Pontibacter akesuensis: one gene and its partner. The protein of the gene in region 2 interacts with the protein of the main gene of each other region in a pairwise test. Links are inferred from orthologs where the notes say so. Each region holds a gene or a part of one and is shown on either strand. Other genes may lie near its edges. The genes, in order: ruvA and ruvC.

Evidence for each region.
Region 1: the proteins of ruvC (region 2) and ruvA interact in binary tests that used the Escherichia coli proteins (3 or more experiments, as listed by UniProt). The link is inferred for Pontibacter akesuensis from one-to-one orthologs.

Annotation. Positions count from the first base shown.
Region 1 is NZ_CP014766.1:1,393,661-1,404,570, reverse strand. The notes cover bases 3,736-6,734. They hold ruvA (Holliday junction branch migration protein RuvA), read right to left. Parts: upstream 5,531-6,734; coding sequence 4,940-5,530; downstream 3,736-4,939. Other genes in these bases: A0W33_RS05790 (NADP-dependent malic enzyme), read right to left, coding at 5,531-6,734; sov (T9SS outer membrane translocon Sov/SprA), read right to left, coding at 3,736-4,923. In the rest of the region: more of sov, read right to left, coding at 1-3,735; more of A0W33_RS05790, read right to left, coding at 6,735-7,804; A0W33_RS05785 (lytic transglycosylase domain-containing protein), read right to left, coding at 8,061-9,581; Asp-tRNA(Asn)/Glu-tRNA(Gln) amidotransferase subunit GatA, read right to left, coding at 9,590-10,910. UniProt on the Escherichia coli protein: The RuvA-RuvB-RuvC complex processes Holliday junction (HJ) DNA during genetic recombination and DNA repair.
Region 2 is NZ_CP014766.1:167,860-178,486, reverse strand. Bases 3,034-5,749 are described here. They hold ruvC (crossover junction endodeoxyribonuclease RuvC), read right to left. Parts: upstream 4,820-5,749; coding sequence 4,247-4,819; downstream 3,034-4,246. Other genes in these bases: A0W33_RS00740 (lysylphosphatidylglycerol synthase domain-containing protein), read left to right, coding at 4,844-5,749; A0W33_RS00750 (HIT family protein), read left to right, coding at 3,265-3,666; greA (transcription elongation factor GreA), read left to right, coding at 3,034-3,260. Also shown: mgtE (magnesium transporter), read left to right, coding at 1-1,330; A0W33_RS00760 (NAD(P)-dependent oxidoreductase), read left to right, coding at 1,416-2,369; more of greA, read left to right, coding at 2,787-3,033; more of A0W33_RS00740, read left to right, coding at 5,750-5,833; A0W33_RS00735 (glycosyltransferase), read left to right, coding at 5,992-6,963; A0W33_RS00730 (hypothetical protein), read left to right, coding at 6,960-7,217; A0W33_RS00725 (ABC transporter permease), read left to right, coding at 7,218-8,399; A0W33_RS00720 (PP2C family protein-serine/threonine phosphatase), read left to right, coding at 8,392-9,618; A0W33_RS00715 (polysaccharide deacetylase family protein), read left to right, coding at 9,737-10,366; A0W33_RS00710 (glycosyltransferase), read left to right, coding at 10,363-10,627.

The DNA of each region.
Region 1 (10,910 bases), 1.2 Mb from region 2 along the record:
ATTTAGCAAGCTGATGCTCTTGCGCGTTTCCTGCGTGATCACCTCTTTCCGGTATGCATCCCGGGCGTCATCATCGTCAAACTTACTCAGCGACTGCTCCAGCGGCACGTCCTTGTCGAGCGGGTCGTACTGGGGCTCGGCTGTGGTCACGCCGTACTGTACCGTCATCGGCACCTTTACGCCCCACTGCTCCGGCAGGAACTTATCCAGCACCATGTTGGCGCTCACGTCGAACTGGGCCACGTCCTCGCGCGAGCGCAACGACAGCGGCTGCTGCAGCCCGCCGAAGCCAACCGTAGTATAGGCGCCCGTGGCCGTCACGTTTGCGAAATCGGCCAGCTTGGCATTCATACGGGCAGTAGAGGCCCATCCGGTCTTGTTCACAAAATCCGTCACGCGCAGTTCATCCACCCAGATACAGGCCGAAAGGGGACGGGAATCACCGCCTCGCTGCGATGGGTTGCGGATACCGATCATGATGCCCTCTACTTCGCTGAAGTCCGGGTTACCCACTACGCGGATGATTTTGCCATCTGCGGTAGTTACCGTGAACGGCACGAAAATATTGCCCGGGGCATCCGTGTTTCGCTTTACCTTGGCGTCCACCAGTTCCTGCAGCGTAATGTTGATTTCGTTCTCGTTTGGCCAGATGGCTGTCGCGATATTGCTGCCGGCAGGAGTAAACTTAAGTGGCACCACATACTCATAATAATTCTGGGTGAAGTCTGTTCCAATACGTACAAACGCCTGCAGGTCACCATCCTGTACCGATGGGTCTTTGGACTCGGCATGTACAAACATTTTCAGCTGCTTATAGGCCAGCATGTCCAGCGAAAGGTTTTTATAGACGGCCTTCGAGAAGGAATCTTTCAGGTCTTCGACGCACAACTGCAGCGACTGCTCGTTCTGGCGGCGGTCGTTGGTGGAGGAGTAGTCGCGGAGGCGGTCGATGCCAGGCGGCAGCACATACGGAATGTTGGTGTCGGTGTTTGTGTTAGTCGGGCCGTTTTCCTCAATATTTACTGTGGATACCGTAAAGCTGCGGGCATCGTCGGTACAGGTAAGGCAAGGCGTTCCCTCTGTCAGCGGCTTCTCAAACTTGCGCCACTGGTTTGCCACAAACTGGAACTGCACCATACGCAACAGCACCGGATCCGAAAACCCGGTCATGTACATGCGCATAAAGCGCACCGACTTAAAGCCATCGATGTTGCCAACGGTGCCGGTAGGCTGGCGCACGGGCACACGGAACTGGTACCAGGTTACCTGCTGTCCGTTCTTATCGTTTGTGCTGGTTACTTTATCTACAATGTAGTTCTGGCCCACCTCCAGTTGTTCCGGACTTAGGTTGATCTTGTACTCGAAGTACTGCTCCAGGTCGTTGATAACGTTGTCGCCGTTCAGGTCTTCTTTGTCGGGGAAGGCATAGTTGGAGTAAATGCTGTTCTCCGGAGAGTTATTCTCCATGCCGTTGTAGTTCTTGTAGCGCTGCAGCACGCCCGCATTCAACTGGTCGTAGCGTGGGTCGAGGTGGTGCAGGAAGTTATCGGCAGAAGGATCATCCACCACGCTTTGCGGTGGTGTACCTGCTATCCGGTTCAGGAACGGCTGCCGGAAGTAATCTGCCTCTGCGGCGTCATTCAAGCCATCCAGACCAATATCCTGGAACTGGCGTCCGCCAGGAACACCTGTAAAGGCATCTGTTAAGAACTGCTGCTGCGTAATAAGACCCCAGTCGGTTTTCTTCAGGTTCTGCGCATCGTTTGCGGATGTTGGCAAGCCGTTCTCAAACGCGTACAGGTCATCCTCCAGCACATCCTCCGATACGTTGCCGAGGTTCAGCACCAACTGGCCCGGGTCTTTTGGATTTACATTACTGCCAAAAGCGCCATCCCTACCATACTGGCCTGCAATGAACGGGTCCATCAGCCAGAATTCCATGTACTCGATGTTGGCGTTGTCGAAGTCAGTGTCAAACGAAATCTCACGGCTGATACCACCCCAGTTTCTGCGCGGGTCATCGGCCAGCAGGCCCTGTGTCGTTAAGTTCGGGTTATAGTTGTACTGCCCACGCTCACGAGGGTAGTAGGCCAGGTCAAATGTATACTCGTAAGTATTAGTTATTTCGGCGTCGCGGTTCGGGAATAGCTCGTTTCTCCAAATACCGCGTACGTAGTTGTTCTTCAGTTCCTCATCCGTTATACTTCCCGGCTTCCGGTTGTCTGAGTTGCGGTAAAATATCTGGTCGATGGTATACCAGGCCAGTTTTGCGCGGTTGTAGGAGTACTGCAGGCCAGGGCCAGGCACCAGCGGTGCCGGTGTGGCCGCCAGGCGCCAGGTGCTGTTGTTAAAGCCACCCAGGTTATAAGGCGTTTCGGCTCCTTCAAAGTCATCAATGTAAGAGGCACCGTCTTCGTTTGCACTTGATTTGGACTTGGAGGGCGCCAACTGGGCAAATTCGCCACTGAAGGTAATTAGCGACGGCACCTTGGTCTGAATCAGCGGGATGGCATCCACAAACCGTGTCAGCATCCGCGACTCCTTCTGCATGTTCAGGTCGAGGCCGTAAATGGTGTTGTTGGTGGGCTCATCGCCTATACTTACCCGGTTGATGTACGACTGCTCATTCAGGTGCAACACAGTGGCTCCGATGTTCACATCATCGCTCAGGCGGTAGTCGAAGCGCGCGCCAAGCATGGTGCGGGGCTGTATGTTCAGCAGTTCGGCTTTCTCGTAGGTTACGCGCAGGTCGTTGGCAGAGCTAAGGTAACTTGGGTTCAGGATCTTGATGCGGCCAAGGTCGTAGAACACCTGGTAATCGGTGCCTTCTATCAGCCTGGTGCCACCCGAGTATACCACCACAGAGCCTTCCGCAATCTGGAAGCCCGGCAGCATAATTTCATCCGAAGAAGTAGATTTAACGCGGCCCGTGAGGTAGAACTTTGCTTTTACGTTGTTCTGCTGCGCATCGGTCTGTGTCTGGTCGTAGAGTTCCTGGAACACGTACTGGTCTATCAGGGCGGGGTTTCCTTCCAGTCTGCTCGCCAGGTAATCACCGAACGGCTCTACCTGCGGGAAGAAGATACGGCCTGTCTCGGTATCAATGGTGATGCCAGGCAGGAAGTCGAAGTTGCCGTCGCTCGGCCTGTCGTTGTTGGAGTTAACGTTGTCGAGGTTAAAGACCTCCACTAAGGGTATGTTCCGGATCGGGCTTGGCTCTTTTATACTTGTCAGGTCCACGCCCGTCTCATCGTCTTTGTAGATGATCTGCAGCCTGAAATCCTCGCGGTTTACCTGCGTGGCATCCAGCGCGTACACGTTTTTCATCATCAAATCCCAGGTAGGGAAATTCAGGGATGGGTTGGTGGCGCGCAGCAACTTCATGTGGATCACCTTCTCCGAGTCCAGGTTCTGGTAATCGTTGATCAGTTCACCTACCTGGTAGGTCTTGCCGTTATACGTATACTCAAAGGCGATGCCGAGCACCTGGTCGGGCAGCAGGGCAGAGTTAAGCGAGATATAGCCCAACTGCGGGTTAAAGCGGTACTCGTTAGGCTCCAGCTTGCGCGCCCGCACATGCTCAAAGTCTGTTCCCTTCTCCAGCCCTAAGGACTGCAGGTAACTATCCACCCGCGCGTTGTCACGTGCCTGGCTGTTAGGGGGAGAAATCAGGCTGTACAAGGTGTTGGCCTGGTTGTCGGCCGGAGCGGTGGCCGGGCGGCCATTTTCGAAGCGCTCACGGTAAGGGTCAGCCTCACCCAAGTCCATGTAAGCCACAATGTTACGCAGGTTCTCGGTCTGGCGGCTGTTGTTGGTCACATACAGTTCCACGCGGCGAATCACGATGCCAGAGTTTACCAGGGGCAAAGGCCTGAGGGCCTCGTTGTAGCGGCCCCGGAAAAACTGAGACAGAAAGAAGTGGCGGTCACGGTCGTACTCATCCACCCGAATCTCGAAAGGCCTGTTCTGCCCGCCGTTCTGGATAATGACCTCATCGTTGGTGCCGCGCAGGCTGGAGGCAATGGTGGTTACGCCTAATCGCCCAAACTGCAGCTGCGCCTTGATACCAAACAGGTTCTGCGCACCCGTTATCAGGGAGTTGTTCAGGGGCAGGCTTACGTTACCGGCCTCTATCTTGCGGATAATCTCTTCTTCGTAACCCGTGTAATCCAACTTCATGTTGTTCTCGAAGTCGAAGTTGGCGTTGTTGTCCCAGTTAAAGTTCAGGCGCAGTTTCTCGCCGATCTGGCCCACCAGGTTCAGGGAAATGTTCTGCTCAAAGTCGAAATCGCCGGTGCGCTGCTGGCTAAGCGGTATCGTCGGGTTCTCGTTGCGGTTAAAGCGCGCTCCGAATTTAAGCGACACGTTTCCGTTTGGCTGAATGTCCACGTAGTTGCCGCCAAAGATGCGGTCGAACATCGGGCTGATGTACAGCTTGGGAATCAGGCGGTTGCTGCTCACCACGCTTTCGCCATCCAGACCAGATGACTTGGCGCGCCAGTAATTGCGGATGGCTTCGCGCTGCTGCCACTCTGAGTAATCGCGCAGCGACATGGAGGAGGGCGGACGGTACAGTACGCTGTCGCCGATTGTCTCGGTAATATTGTACTGCTGCAGGCTGTCGTCAAGCTCTACGTTCAGGTGCAGGTTGCTGGGCTGGCCCAGCAGCAAGGGAGAGGAGCTTGGCCGAGCGCCGAAGGGGCTGCCATACCTGTCGGATGGAACAAACGTAGGCTTGCGGCTGGGAATATACTTGGTGCTGTCCTTGCGGGCAGTGTCCTGCTGTGCCAGCAGGTTTTTGAGAAGGCCTGTTTTAAACCGGTGGGACGTGCGCAGCCCTTCTGCCTGCGCCAGCCAGGTAAGCAAAGAAATAGAAGCAACCAGGATCAACAGCAGGTTGTGCTTTTTACTTTTCCAGATCAAAATCAGGTATATTCTCTTATGAAGACTTCAAAGCAAACTTAATCAACTCCTCCACACTCAGGCTGCCGCTTTCGCGCTTGATAATCGCGTCGAGTGTTTTCTCTGCAACGTTTCTGGCGAAGCCCAGCGTCACTAATGCTGATAACGCCTCGGCACGGTTTGTATTGTGCGAAGCAGCAGGTGCCGAAACATCGGATAGCAACACCTCTTTCTTGATTTTGTCCTTTAGTTCCAGGATGATGCGCTGAGCCGTTTTGGCCCCGATTCCCTTTACGTTCTGGATAGTGCGCACATCCTCCCGCACAATCGCCTGCTGTATCTCCTCCACCGACAGCGAAGACAGGATCATGAGCCCCGTGTTGGGGCCCACGCCTGAGATCGATATCAAATGCAGGAACGCGTCTTTCTCGGCAATGGTGGCAAAGCCATACAAGGTATGGGCATCCTCCTTTATGTTCAGGATAGTATGCAGCTTGCAGCGCTCACCGGCAGGCAGGGCAGAATACGTACTCAGCGAAATCTTGATCTGGTACCCCACACCGTTCGTTTCGATGATGACGTAAGTGGGGTCCTTGTGCGTTAACTTGCCATCTATGTAGGCTATCATCTATATACTTTGCTTGTTATAGTTCTGGGCGTCTACCGCAGCAATAGCCACAATGTTCACGATATCGCGAATAGAGGAGCCTAGCTGCAGAATGTGTACTGGTTTGCGCATGCCCATCAGTACCGGGCCAATCACTTCTACGCCGCCTATTTCCTGCAGCACTTTGTAGGCAATATTGCCGGATGCCAGCGTTGGGAACACCAGCGTGTTGGCGCCTCTCTCTGCCAGCTCGCTGAACGGATAATGCTCGCGCAGCAGGTTGCGGTTCAAAGCAGTGTTCGCCTGCATCTCCCCGTCGATGAGCAGTTCCGGGTAGCGTTGCTTGGCTTTGCGCACAGCCTCGGCACCTTTACTCGGAATATCGCCACCCACCGAACCGAAGTTGGAGTAGGAAAGCATGGCCACGCGTGGCTCTGTATCAAAAAAGCGTACCGTACGGGCTGTCAGACCGATGATATCAACCAATTCGTCGGCGGTTGGGTTCACGTTTACGGTGGTGTCGGCAAAGAAATACGGCTCTTTCTTGCCAAGTATAATGTACATACCCGCCACCTTGTTGATGCCCTCTTCCACCCCGATCACCTGCAGCGCTGGCGAAATGGTTTTAGAGTAATCGCGGGTCAGGCCTGAGATCAGTGCATCGGCCTCTCCGGTGTCCAGCATCATGCTGCCATAGTAATTGCGGTCGCGCATTAAACGCTGGGCATCAAACAGCGTCAGGCCTTTGCGCTGGCGCCGCTCAAACAGGATCTGGGCAAACTCCGCACGCTTTTCGCCTTCCTCATACGTGTCTATGATGCGCACGCCCTGCAGGTCCATGTTGTTTTCGTCGATGATGGCTTGGATGCGCTTGCGGTTTCCCAGAAGTATGGGGTTAGCAATACGCTGCTCGTTTACGATCTGGGCAGCCTTCAGGATTTTGTAATGATCGGCCTCGGCAAAAACAACGGTCTTCACGTCCTTCTTTGCCTGAATCGTGATGCGTGACATCAGTTTCTGGTCAATGCCGATGCGCTCCCGCAGTTCATCCTCGTAGGCTTCCCAGTCGGTGATGGGCTTGCGCGCCACGCCGCTCTCCATGGCGGCCTTTGCCACGGCAGGGGAGATGGTGGTGATCAGGCGCGGGTCCAGCGGCTTCGGGATCAGGTATAAACGGCCAAAGTTAATGGTGTTGTCGCCGTAAGCCTTGTGCACCAGTTCCGGCACAGGCTCCTTTGCCAGTTCAGCCAGTGCGTGTACGGCAGCCAGCTTCATGGACTCGTTAATTTCCGTGGCACGCACATCCAAGGCGCCCCTGAAGATGTAGGGGAAACCCAGCACGTTATTTACCTGGTTTGGATGGTCCGAGCGACCCGTGGCCATGATCAAGTCCTCGCGGGTAGCCATCGCCTCCTCATAAGGGATTTCCGGGTCCGGGTTAGCCAGGGCAAAGATGATCGGATCAGAGGCCATCAATTTTACGAGTTCCGGTGCCAGCACATTACCGGCAGAAAGACCAACGAACACATCCGCGTCCTGCATTGCCTCCGCCAACGTGTCAATCTTGCGCATGGTTACGAACTGCGCCCGGTAAATATCAAGGTCGTTGCGCTCTGGGCGTATGATGCCGTCCTTGTCGAACATCACGATGTTGTCGAGGTGCGCACCGAGGGCCACGTATAGTTTGGTGCAGGCAATGGCGGCGGCCCCGGCCCCATTGATTACCATTTTGATCTCGCCGATTTTCTTCCCCGTCAGTTCCAGGGCATTCAGCAGAGCGGCAGCCGAGATAATGGCTGTACCGTGCTGGTCGTCGTGCATCAGCGGAATGTTCATTTGCTCCTTCAGCGCATTCTCAATCTTGAAGCTTTCCGGGGCCTTAATGTCTTCCAGGTTAATGCCGCCGAAGGTAGGCTCCAGCGATTTCACGATGCGGATGAACTCCTCGGGGTCGTTACAGTCAATCTCGATGTCAAACACATCGATGCCTGCGAACTTTTTGAACAGTACGCCTTTTCCCTCCATCACCGGCTTGGAGGCATCCGGGCCAATGTTGCCCAGGCCCAGCACCGCTGTACCATTTGATATAACGCCCACCAAGTTTCCCTTGGCGGTATATTTGTATACATTGTCTTTATCTGCGTGAATCTCTTTGCAAGGCTCGGCAACGCCGGGAGAATATGCGAGGGCCAAATCGTGCTGCGTGCTTACCATCTTGGTGGGTACTACCTCAATCTTGCCTGGTTTACCCTCCATGTGGTAGTTCAGGGCATCCTCTCTGTTAACTTTAATCATAAATGCGTGTGGTGTGTAATAGTTGTTCGCTCACCTGGGTTAAAGTGTAGCTGCTTTAAGCAAACCTTATTTGGCTAAAGACCAATTTTGTAAGAAAATACGGTTAATCCAAAGTTGAGCCTCCAAAGATAAGCGGTGCATAACTCAGGCAGGCAGGTTTTGTGTTTTTTTTGATGCGGGGAAATGCCATTGCCTCTGAAAATTAAAAAGCACCCTCTGAAGAGAAGGTGCTTTTGTTTGTTGCTTCTACAGTGGCCTAGCTCAGGATGAGTTTCTGCCCGGGCTTGATGGCGTTATCTTTCAGGTTGTTCAGCTTCTTTATCTGCTCCACTGGAATGCCGTTATACTTCCTGGAGATTTGCCAGAGCGTATCCCCCGGCTGCACATGGTGAATTAACTGCTCCTGCGGCTGCACGATCTGTTTAGCCGGGGTTTCCTTTGTGGTTGTTTTGTTGGAGGCTAAAACCACAGGGGTGCTGACAACTGGTTCGGCGGCCTGTGCAGGCTGCAGTAACTGCAGCTTCTGTTCCGGCATCAGCTTGTTGCTGGCCAGGTTGTTCCATTCCTTTAGCTGCTCAATGGTTACGTTATGGCGTTGGGCTATCTGTGTCAGGTTGTCGCCGCGCTGTACCGTATAAGTTGTTTTCTCCAGGCTGGACGTTGCCTCTGTTTCCGTTGCCGGCTCAGCTTCCTTCTTTACAGCGGCAAGCATAACAGGCGTCTCCTGCGGCTTAGGTTGTGGTGCCACGGGCGCGGCAGCCATCAGAATACACCTCTTATCGGCAGCGGAGGCCAGCAACGCGGCACGGTTTGCTGGTACGCGCAGTTTATAGTTGTTTTTCTGATCTGGTAGCTTTGTTTTGGTGATTTCCGGGTTCAGCGCCATCAGTTCCCCCGGCGTCAGGTGCAGTTCCCAGGCCAGTTTCTCCAGGTCCATGGCCTGCGTTACCTCCAGGTAATCCACCTGCGGGGCGTAAAGTATAGAGTCGGAGAAAATGTTGTGCTCCCCGGCATAGTTCATGGCATAGCGCACGGCCGTCATACTAGGTACATAGCCCCGGGTTTCGCGCGGCAAGTATGGGAAGATCTCCCAAAATGTTTTTTTGCCCCCGCCGGCTCTGCGAATTGCTTTGTTCACGTTGCCCTGGCCACAGTTGTACGCTGCCAAAGCCAATTCCCAATCGCCGTCGTAGTACTTGTGCAGGCGGCGCAGAAAACGCATGGCCGCATCCGTGGACTTTTCCGGGTCAAGGCGCTCATCCGTGAAAGAAGTTTGCTCCAAGCCATATTCACGGCCTGTGGGTTTCATAAATTGCCACAGACCCGCGGCACCCACTGGGCTCTGCGCCTTTGGCGAGAGGCCTGACTCTACAATGGAAAGGTATTTAAGTTCATCCGGCATGTCGTACTTCTTGAGGTATTTCTCAAAAAGCGGGAAGTACACGTTCTCGCGCTGCAGCATGGTTCGCGTATACTTGCGGTTGCGGATGGTAAAGTAATCGATGAAGTTCCTTACATAGTTGTTGAACACGAGCGGAATCTCAGAGTCCAGGCAGCTCAGGCGGTCTGCAATTACCTCGTCGGGCTCGTTGGGGATAATTTCTACGAGCAAAGCCAGCTCCTCGGGGGTGAGTTGCACGGCACCAGGCTTCAGCGAATCTTTGGGTGATACCAAAGGGGCTTCAAACAAAAGGCTATGGCTGGCAGCCTGGGCATCAACTGCCCAGATGCTGCCAGCCATAGCCGCAAGCAATGTAAAGAACTTACTGTAGGTCATGATATGGTTTATGCTTCAACGGATATCTTGTCCAGTATATAATTCGAGAAGGCAAGTAAAGCCGGCTCCTCAAAAGAACGCGTCATTAACTGCAACCCGATGGACAATCCGTTGGTGTCGCGGCCAACTGGGATAGAGATGGCTGGAACACCGGCTAAAGAGGCCTGCACCGTAAAAATATCGGCCAGGTACATGGCCAACGGGTTTGCTGTATTCTCTCCCAGCTTAAAGGCTGTAGTAGGAGCAGTAGGCAAGATAAGGAAATCATATGCCTGAAGCAACTCGTCGGTCTTCTCTTTTATCAAGCGCCTTACTTTCTGTGCCTTAGTATAGTAGGCGTCATAATAGTCGGCGCTAAGCACAAAGGTGCCGAGCATAATACGGCGCTGTACTTCGTGGCCAAAGCCCTCGGCCCTGGTCTTTTTATAGAGTGATGTAAGGTCTGTAGCGTTGTCGGAGCGGAAGCCATACTTCACGCCGTCAAAGCGGCCCAAGTTAGAACTGGCTTCGGCGGTGGTCAGGATATAGTAGGTTGGCACCATGTAGTCCAGGTACGGGAACTCCACTGGCTCCACCTCATGCCCGGCATCCTTCAGCATGTCTTTTACATTCAGGATGGCGTCCTTTACTTCGGTGTCCAACCCCTCACGCTCAAAGCAGTCGCGGATGTAGCCAATCTTATACTTCTTATCGGCCTGTAGCAGCTCACTGTAGGCAGGCACTTCACGCTGACTGGCGGTGCTGTCAAGTCCGTCCGGTCCGGCCACTACTTCCAGCAACAACGCAGCATCCTCTACACTTTTGGTGATAAAGCCGATCTGGTCGAAGGAAGAAGCGTAGGCGATGAGGCCATAGCGGGAGATGCGGGAGTATGTAGGCTTGAAGCCTACCACACCGCAGAAAGAAGCGGGCTGGCGCACGGAGCCGCCGGTGTCAGAGCCAATGGAGGCAAGGCACAGGTCTGCCTGCACGGCCACAGCCGATCCGCCCGAAGATCCTCCGGGCACGCGGGCAGGGGCATCAGCGTTTAACACATCACCGAAAGAGGAATTCTCGTTGGAAGCGCCCATGGCAAACTCATCGCAATTCTGGCGACCGATTATAATGGCATCGGCATCCAGCAGGCGCTGCACGGCAGGGGCGGTATAAAGCGACTTAAAGCCATTCAATATCTGGCTGGAGGCCTGCAGGCTGTGGTCTTTGTAAGCCAGCACGTCTTTTAGCCCAATCACCATACCGGCGAGTTTGCCGGCCGTGCCATTGGATATTTTCTGGTCTACAGCATCTGCCTGCGCAAGTGCCTCCTCCTCAAATGTTTCCAGAAAAGCG
Region 2 (10,627 bases):
TATTGAAGAGGTAGAGCAGGCCATTGAACGCCGGGATAAAGACTATATCCTGGGCACGATGGAAGACATGCACCCTGCCGATATCACCACGGTGTTGTACGAGCTGGATGCAAACGAATCGCGGTTTGTGCTGGACATACTGCCGGCCGAATTAGGTTCCGAAATTCTCTCAGACCTGGATTACGACGTACGCTCTGAATTCCTCGACAACTTCACGAGCGAGGAGGTGGCGCGCTACGTCAACCTCATGGACTCGGATGACGCGGTGGACATTCTAAACGAGATGTCGGTGCAGACGCGCGAGGAGGTGATTGCCCTGCTGGAGAACGAGGAGAAAGCCGCCGCTATACTTGACCTGCTGCATTACGAGGAAGACTGTGCGGGTGGTTTGATGGCAAAAGAGCTTATCAAAGTTAACCTGAACTGGCGCGTGCGCCAGTGTATAGATGAAATCAGGCGTCAGGCTGAGCAGGTGGAGCGGTTTTACACGGTATACGTGGTAGACAACCGCGACATTTTGGTGGGCCGGGTAAGTGTGAAAAAACTGCTTCTTTCGAAGGATGACGCCCAGGTGAGGGATATCTACAGCGAGGATGTGATTTCCATCGAGTCTTACAAGGATGAGAGCGAGGTGGTAAGCGTGATGCAGCGTTACGACCTGGAGGCAATTCCTGTGGTGAACATCCAAGGGCGCCTGCTGGGCCGCATAACCATCGACGACATGGTGGACGTGATGCAGGAGCAGGCCGAGTTAAGCCGCCAGCTCATGACGGGTATCACCGAAAACGTGGAGGAAGATGACAGCGTGCTGCGCATTTCGCGCGCTCGTTTGCCGTGGCTTGTGATCGGCATGGTGGGTGGTATGCTGGCTGCCCAGTTTATGGGTATTTTTGAGGCTGATATTGCCCTGCTGCCTGCATTGGCCTTGTTTGTGCCCCTGATCACGGCAACCGGCGGTAACGTGGGCATTCAATCTTCGTCCATCATCATCCAAACGCTTTCGAGTAACGAAGTTATGTTTGACAACCTTGGCAAACGTTTCCTGAAGGTGTTGCTGGTGGCGCTGTTCAATGCCGCGATCATTTCCCTGCTGGTTTTCTCGCTTACCTACCTGTTCCGCCGCGATGTGCCTTTGTCGTTGGTGGTGTCTATTGCGCTGTTTTCGGTCGTGATGCTGGCCTCGCTGATGGGAACGATCACGCCCATGGTGCTGGATAAGTTTGGCATCAACCCTGCCGTGGCCGCCGGACCATTCATCACCACCGCCAACGACTTGCTTGGCCTTGCTATTTATTTTGGTGTGGCGCACATGCTCTATAGTGCCCTGTAACTAAACTTTGTGGTTTCGCCAGTGTTGCCGCCAGCACACAGCATCCTATACTTTTCGATCAACTTAAATCCTGCCTTATACTTAGATGAGCCTCTCCAAACCCAAAGTCCTGATCATCGACGAGCTGCACCACAGCATTTTTCCGCTGCTGGAAAGTATAGGAGTGGAGGCTGTATATGAGCCGAACATGGCACCGATTCAGGTAAAAGAAGCCTTGGTAAGTATGGACGGGCTGATTGTTCGATCTAAGATGCGCATTACCCCTGAAACGGTTGCCTTGGCTGATAATCTCAAATTTGTGGCAAGGGCAGGAGCGGGGCTTGATAACATTGACGTGGAGCAGCTGGAGCAGCAAGGTATTCGGGTGCTGGGAGCGAATGAGGGCAACAGCCAGGCTGTAGGAGAATTTACGCTGGGTTTATTGCTGTCGCTGCTTCGTAATGTTTCGCGCAGCCACAGCCAAGTGCAGAACAAAGTATGGCTGCGGGAAGAAAACAGGGGTGAGGAGCTTAGCGGTAAAACGGTGGGCATTATCGGCTTCGGCAACATGGGGCAAAGCTTTGCGCGCGTGTTACAGGGCTTTAACTGCCGCCTGCTCGCCTACGACCGTTATGCCCCTGAAAAAGTATGTGCACCCGTCGCCTGTGTGTCGCTGGAGGAACTGCAGGCGGAGGCTGATGTGGTAAGCCTGCATATTCCGTATATTGCCAATAACCTGCAGTTTGTTGATGATACCTTTTTCAACGTTTTCCGGAAGCCCATCTGGTTTTTAAACACCTCCCGCGGCGATGTGGTGGACCAGCAGGCCTTGGTGAATCACCTGAAATCGGGAAGGGTAAAAGGAGCCGCGCTTGATGTATTGGAAAATGAAAAGTTATCGACCTTAACCGCACAACAGCAACAGACATTCGGTTATCTGGCCGCTGCCCCCAACGTGATCCTGACGCCCCACATTGCCGGCTGGACGCATGAGTCCTACGTGAAGATCAACGAGGTGCTGGTGCAGAAAATTGCACAGTTACTGAAGGAGAATAACTGATCAAAGGGAAAGTATAAAACTGCTGCAAAAAAGCTTTTAGAAGCATCGGGACAGATTTGAATAATTTAGCAAAGCAAGGTGAGATTTAAGAGCAAAAGCGCTGAAACAGTATCTTTACACTTGCGTTTTATACTTATACAAGTATAAATACGTAGAATATGCGGTGGAAAATTAAATTACACTTTCTACACTGGATTTTATACCTTTGCTATACTAGCGCGCGAAACGGGAGGAGCCTGTTTGCGTAAAAAACAGTAGCACTTACGCTTATGCTATACGTGGTGGCACGTTGATCTTTATACTTGCCGCCGCACTGGAAAAGAACTAAATAATTTTACATATTTGGCAAAAAGAACGGTTATGCACGCCATAACCGTTCTTTTTGTTTTTTGTGTTTCAAAACGTGAAAATCATACAATGAGCAACATTAGTTATTACACTGCTGAAGGGCTGAAAAAGCTGAAAGAAGAGTTAGCAGAGCTCAAGACCAAGGGTCGCTCTGAAGTAGCGCGCCAACTGGCCGAAGCCCGCGACAAAGGTGACCTAAGTGAGAATGCTGAGTACGATGCAGCCAAGGACGCTCAGGGCCACCTGGAACTAAAGATCTCGAAGCTGGAGGAAGTGGTAGGCAATGCCCGCCTGATAGACGAGACGAACCTGGATAGCAGCAAGGCCCTGATCCTCTCAAAGGTGAAAATCAAGAACCTGAAGAATAACATGGTGATGGACTATGTGCTGGTGGCAGAGGAAGAGGCAAACCTTGCGGCAGGAAAAATCTCCGTGAAATCACCAATCGGGAAAGGCCTGCTGGGCAAATCCGTAGGCGATGTAGCCGAGATAACGGTGCCCGCCGGAAAACTAGAGTTTGAAATTTTGGAAATCAGCCGCTAAAACCATGGAAGCTTCGATATTCACTAAGATTGTTAACGGGGAGATACCTGCCTACAAAATAGCAGAGGATGACCGCTACCTTGCCTTCCTGGACGTGTTTCCCACCACCAAAGGCCATACGTTAGTTATACCGAAGCAGCAGATCGATTACCTCTTCGACCTGGACGACGACCTGTACCTGGGCCTGATGGCCTTTTCCAAAAAGGTAGCCGCCGCCGTGGAGAAAGCCGTGCCGTGCAAGCGCATTGGCGTGGCCGTGGTAGGCATTGAGGTGCCCCATGCACACGTGCACCTGATCCCGCTCAACAGCATGCAGGACATGAACTTCGCCAACAAACAGAAGTTTAGCAAAAAAGAGTTTGAGGCCGTAGCCGAAAAAATCAGAGAAGCCTATCAGGCCGATTAACCTATCTGGAAAAAGACAAAACAGGCAGGGCCGGCAAGTATACTGCCGGCCCTGCCTGTTTCAGTTTCTGGCACAAGTGTCCGCTTGTGCCGACGTGCAGGATCAATTCTCCAAATTTATTACTATAAGTAAATATTTAGTATTGGGTATTTATTCCTAGCGGGAGTATTCTGCAGAAGTATAAACATCCCCCTACCCCCTTCAAAGGGGGACTTAGCCTAAGTTGCATCCCTACAGTCTTAGTTAGCTGAATTGTTTCCAGTCCTTGGGTTGAGCGCCTTTGGAGTTTTTCGGTCCCGCGTGAGCGGGATTGCGATGCGCCAGCGAGCAAAGAAAAGGTCCCAGCGCGATACCCTTATCGAGGGCTCCTACCCCCAAGACGGGGCCTCGCGGCCGTGAGCGCTCCAAAGCCAAAGGTGAAACAGTGGGTATTTGGGAACTGGAGGGTGAACGGCGGCTAGAAAATATAGCTTGTCTAAAGTTGCAATAAGCAGCGGCTATGGTACTTTAAACTGCACAAAGTCCGAGCGGTTGAAGTCACAAGCGAACGTTTGCGCCAGAAATAGAGCAGATGCGCAAGCTACTTCCCCGCCAGCCTGTCCGGATTATCCGTAACGAAGCTCTTCCATGATTTGCCGCCTTGCTTGGCATTGTTGCCTTTCTGGTAGTGGTGGCAAAGAGCCACACCAAGCGCATCTGTCGCATCGAGTAGCTTGGGAGCTTCTTTTATATTGAGGATCTGCATCAGCATGCTGGCCACCTGCTCTTTGGAAGCGTTGCCGTTGCCTGTGATAGACTGTTTGATCTTTTTAGGCGCATACTCCACATAAGGAATATCACGGGAGAGGGCAGCGGCAATGGCTACTCCCTGCGCGCGGCCTAATTTGAGCATACTCTGCACATTCACACCAAAGAAAGGAGACTCAATGGCCAGCTCGTCGGGAAGGTACTCGTCGATGAGCTGTATCATGCGGTCAAAAATTTTCTTTAACTTGATGGCGTGATTACTGTAGCTTTTGAGGTTGATGACGCCGTATTGCAGCAATTGGACCTTCGTTCCAGTCACTTCAATAAGGCCATAGCCCATAATCTGTGTACCGGGGTCGATGCCAAGAATTAATTTGTTGGGCGGAAGTGCGGAAGAGTAAACCATTGGAGTGCAAATTTAGACATTATCTTGAACATCAAACCAAACAAAAAAATCCTTTTGCTGCTCGGCAAAGGGGCGGTGGTGGGGCTGACCCTGTTTCTGCTGTACCAGGCTATTTTTACCGCGCCCGATGCTTTTTTAAGCTGGGGAGGAATTCTGCGCCGGGCCCTTGAAAGCCCGCTGCGCTTCCTGTTTATACTTACCGCCCTGCTGATTCCCCTCAACTGGGGCTTTGAGGCGCGCAAGTGGCAGCTGCTGGGTCAAAAACTGGAGCCTATTTCCTTCTTAAGGGCCTATAGGGCCGTGATGGTGGGCCTTACCTTGGGCTTCATCACCCCGAACCGCCTCGGCGACTATGCCGGCCGTGTGCTGGAGCTGAAAAGCCGGCAGCGGCTGGAGGCCGTTGGTGCCATCTTCATCGGGAGGTTCTGCCAGCTGGTGGCCACCGTGCTTGCAGGCTCATCCGGCTTCCTGTACTTCATCTTCGTGTTTGGCTGGCAAGCGTATCCCGGCGTGGCGTTAAGCCTGCTGGTACTGCTGGCTGCGCTCTCTGTAGCAATGCTGCTGCTGCTCTACAATGCGAAGGCGATGGTGGCGGTAGTGGCGGCCGTTAAACCGTTGCGGTCCTTTGTTCCCTATGTCTCCATCATGGGGCGCTATACTTCGGTAGAAATGACGCGGCTGCTGTGGCTCTCGCTGGGGCGCTATGCCGTGTTCCTGCTACAGTTTATACTTCTCTTGGTTTTGTTCGATGTGCGCCTTAGCCCGGTGCAGTACCTCAGCGGCGTGTCCGGCACCTTCTTCCTTAAATCGGTGGTGCCGTCGGTGAGCTTGCTGTCTGATTTGGGGGTGCGGGAGCTGTCAGCCATGTACTTGTTTGGCTTGCTGGGGCAGGAGCGCCTGCAGGTGCTAAGTGCCAGCCTAAGCCTTTGGCTGCTCAATATTGCGGTGCCCAGTGTAGTGGGGCTGTTCTTCGTGTTGCGCCTTCGCCTTATCCGAAAGGGAGTGGCCGCGTGAGCTGGTTGCTGGCCGGCTCGATCTTTTGGTACGCCTGGGTGATTCTTCGCCGCTGGCTGGCCTGGTACAAGCTGCCTGATACGGCTACGCCTGCTCTCTATCAACCTTCAATTAAAATTTCAGTCATCATACCTGTTCGTAATGAGTATGAGCAAATTATGTACTTAATGCGTGACCTGGAGCAGCAGCATTTTCCACAGGAACTGCTGGAGGTAATCGTGGTGGATGATCACTCCACAGACAACACCAAAGAACAGGTACAGCAGTTTATACGTGCAACAGGTTTATCCGTGAAGCTTCTGCAGTTGCAGGATTATGTTAAACAAGAAGGAAAGAAAGCCGCCGTGCAATTGGGGGTGGAACAGGCGCAGGGGCAGCTACTGGTGTTTACGGATGGGGACTGCCGGGTAGGGCCGGAGTGGCTGCGGGAGTACGCTCACCTGTATGAGACGGAGCAGCCATACTTCATCAGCGGCCCCGTTTGCTTTCATCCTACGCCCACCCATTTCGAGCGGATGCAGTTGGTGGAGTTTGCCTCCCTGGTCGGGGTGGGTGGGGCCTCCATCGCCCTGCATAAGCCAAACATGTGCAATGGCGCCAACCTGGCTTACACCAAAGAAATATTTAAGGAGGTGGGAGGCTTTACGGGCAACGAAAGCATTGCCTCCGGCGATGATGAGTTCCTGCTGCACAAGGTGCACAAGGCCTTCCCGGGTCGCGTCAGGTTTCTGAAATCAAGTAAAGCTATTGTTTATACTGAAGCGCGTAAGTCGCTGAATTCCTTTGTGCAGCAGCGGGTAAGGTGGGCGAGCAAGTGGAAGTCGTATCAGAGCCTGCAGGTGCAACTGGTAGCGGTGTGCGTGTTCCTGGTGAACTTCCTGCTGTTCCTGGCCATTCCGCTGGTTATATGGGGCGACATGTCCCTGAAAGTCTTTTTATGCGGATATGTTGCCAAGTTTGCCATCGATTGCTTATTTTTAAATTCTATACTTGGCTTCATGGGCAAAAAGCAGTTCTTATGGTACGCTTTGCCGCTGCAGCTGGTGTACATACCGTACGTGGTTTTTACAGCTGTTCTAGGCCTTTTTGGCCGCTACAGCTGGAAAGGCCGGACCATCAGAACCCCATGACAGAAAACGAATTTGACGTACTAGACGAGCTATACTTCGTCACCTCCTACCCGGATTTGAAAAGCACCCTGTCGCTGACGGATGAGGAGCTGTGTGCGGCATTGCAGGCGTTGATCAAGCGCGGCTATGTCAAGATTCTTTACCCCGACCAGGATACTGAGCACGAGTATGAGGAGGGGAGCTTCGGCCAACACTGCCACGCTTATTTCTACCTGGCCACCAAAGCGGGGTTAGTGGTGCATAATTCTATCTAAATGGCGACAATCACCAAAGCCGCGCCAGTGTCGCGTCCGCCTTCCTACTACATTCGGCAGCGCCTGCTGCAGAACAAGCCTGCTATGATTGGTCTGGTGGTTATTGTGGTGGCTGTGCTGGTGGCTATACTTGGTTACCTGATCATGCCTGATAACACGCCCAATGCGAACAACGGGTTGGTGCAGATACAGAAAAAGCAACCCGGTTTTGCCACACAGGTACTGCGCGTGCCTACAGCCGTGGGTGAGGCAGAGGAGGTGAGCCCGCTGGAACTGATGCTATTCGGGCAGCCGGCCGGTTACCTGGAGGTGCCGATCGAAAGCTTTTCGTTTAGGGGCGATAGTTTGGTGGTGCAGCCACTGCGCAGCAACAACGCCCAGGCCGATCAGGAGCGGGTGTTCGACTTAAAGTTGTTTTCCGGTGATGCTGCTGAAGGGGCTGATAAAGAAACAATTGAAGCAAGAATAGAGCAAGACTATTTGTCCGAAAGAACTTTCCTTTTAGGAACTGATAAAGCCGGCCGCGATGTATTGAGCAGGCTTATACTTGGTACACGCATCTCTCTTGGAATTGGGTTTGTGGCGGTGCTGATCTCCCTCGTCATCGGCGTACTGATCGGAGCGACGGGAGGCTATTTTGGGGGATGGGTGGACAAGCTCATGCTCTTCCTGATGACGGTGGTTTGGTCGGTGCCGGGCATTATGCTCGTAATCGCCATCAGCCTGGCCATCGACAGCAAAGGCGTGTGGGTGGCTTTCGTGGCGGTGGGGCTTACCATGTGGGTGGAGGTAGCGCGCGTGGTGCGGGGCCAGATCTTAAGTTTGAAGGAGAAAACCTATGTGGAGGCAGCCCAGGTGCTGGGTGTGCCGCAGTATAAAATGATTTTTCGGCACCTGCTGCCAAACATGACGGGACCTTTGATAGTTATTGCCACAGCAAATTTTGCCTCGGCCATACTTATCGAGGCGGGCCTAAGTTTCCTGGGCCTGGGCGTGCAGCCACCTGCGCCTTCGTGGGGCATGATGGTGAATGAGGGCTTCCAGTTGATAGGTGCCAAAGCTGGCCTTTTTTTAGTAGTTTTACCTAGTATTTGTATCAGTTTGCTGGTGCTGGCCTTCAACCTGCTTGGCAATGGCCTGCGCGATGCTTACGATCCTAAAATTCCGATATCAAATGCCTGATATACCTTTACCGAATCCGCAGCAGGAGTTGAACCTGAAGAAGCTGGAGTTAACTGCTTTGCTTGAGATAACTCAGGCCATTAACGCGAACCTGCCAGAGAACGCCCTGTACAAGATTTACCGGTTTACGCTGCTTGCCCAGTTGCAGATCCGGCAGCTGGTGCTGTACGTGCACGACGGGGACTGGGCCTGCATGGTTAACTCCTCAGGTACCGAGCACGATTTCAACAAGCTGACGCTGCCCAAAGAGATGCTGCAGGTAAAGGAAATCACGAAGATTTCGAAACTGAAGGTTGATAAGAAGTGGCGCTGCTTTGACATCGTGATTCCGGTGCTGCACAACAATAAGGTGCTGGCCTTTGTGCTGATTGGCAAGCTGCAGAACTACTATAACAACCTCGATGCGCTGAACTTTGTGCAGACGATCAGTAACATTATGCTGGTGGCCATCGAGAACCACAAGATGGCGCGACAGCGACTGGCGCAGGAATCCATTCGACGCGAGATAGAGATTGCGCGCGAGGTGCAGAGCATGCTGTTTCCAAAGAGCCTGCCCAACGACAGGGACGTAACCATTCACGCCAGCTACATTCCGCACTCCTCCATCGGGGGCGACTACTACGATTTCATCGAGATAGATGCCGACCAGTTCCTGTTCTGCGTGGCAGACGTGTCGGGCAAGGGAGTACCAGCCTCTTTGCTGATGTCGAACTTCCAGGCGGGGCTTCGAACCATACTTCGACAGACCTCAGATTTGAACACGGTGGTTTCGGAACTTAACAACCTGATTTACCGGAACGCGATCGCCGAGAAGTTTATTACCACCTTTGTGGCCATTTACAACCGCAAAAGCAGGGAGCTTACCTATGTGAATGCCGGCCATAACGCCCCGATCCTGCTGTACGAAGACAACTCTCATTACCTGCTGAACGACGGCTGCACCATGCTGGGCGTGTTTGACGTGCTGCCGTTTATGAATGTGGGGCGCGTGCATGTGCCGGAGGGTTCGGTGGTGCTGTGCTATACTGATGGCCTGACCGAGGTTTTTGACGAGGACGAGGCGGAGTACGGCATTGAGGGCACCATTGATTTCCTGCAGCGTAACCGCTTCCTGAGCTCTAAAATGCTGCACCTGCAACTGCTCCGCGAGATCAACCTTTACAACGACGAGGCCTCCTTCAACGACGACATTACGCTGCTGTCCTGCCGGTTTAAATAAATTTTATTGTTGAGTTGCTGGATTGCTGAATTGTTGATCAGTAATAGTGCAATTAAAGTAATGAAATTACTCAATTAGGTCAGCAATCAAACAACTAAACCATCAACAATTAAAAAAATTGCTCCGCCTTTACAAAACGCCCTGGTTGCTCAAAAAGCTGATGCCCCGGTATACGTGGCATAGGGAGGTGCAGGGCAAGCAACTGTTTCTTACGTTTGATGACGGGCCAATTCCGGAGGTGACGCCCTGGGTTCTTGAGCAATTGCGCAAGTATGGGGCAAAGGCGACGTTCTTCTGCGTGGGAGACAACCTGTACAAGCACCCGGAGATTGCGAATGGATTAGTTGCAGAGGGCCATTTGCTGGCAAACCATACGTACCACCACCTGAAGGGCTGGAACACTGCCATGCAGCCATACCTGGACAATACCCAGCGATGCCAGCAGGAGGTGGAAAAGCTGCAGCAGGCTAACCGAAAGTTGTTCCGGCCACCGTACGGGCGCATCACAAGGGCACAGGGCCGGCAACTGCAACCCAATTACGAGATTATCATGTGGGATGTGCTCACCAACGATTACGACCAAAGCCTCTCACCCGAAACTTGCCTGCGCAAGTCAATTAAGTATACCCAAAGCGGCAGCATTATCGTATTTCACGACAGCCTGAAAGCTAAACGAAACATGATGTATGCCCTGCCGCGTTTTTTAGAGCACTTCAACAGGCTGGGCTATACTTTTGAGACTCTATGATTGTATCGGTAGCCTATTTTATACTTTACTTCACCCTTTTTTTTGTTTTGCTTGCCCTGCTTCTCTTCAACAGGAAACAATATGCCGCATCTCTGACAGACTTTCCGCCTGTAAGTATACTTATAGCCGCCCGAAACGAGGAGCATACTGTCTTACGCTGCCTGCAGGCGTTGGAGCAGCTAAATTACCCTAAAGACAAGATTGAGGTGCTGATCGGCGACGATGCCTCCACCGACAACACCCGTGCGGTGATCGACGCGT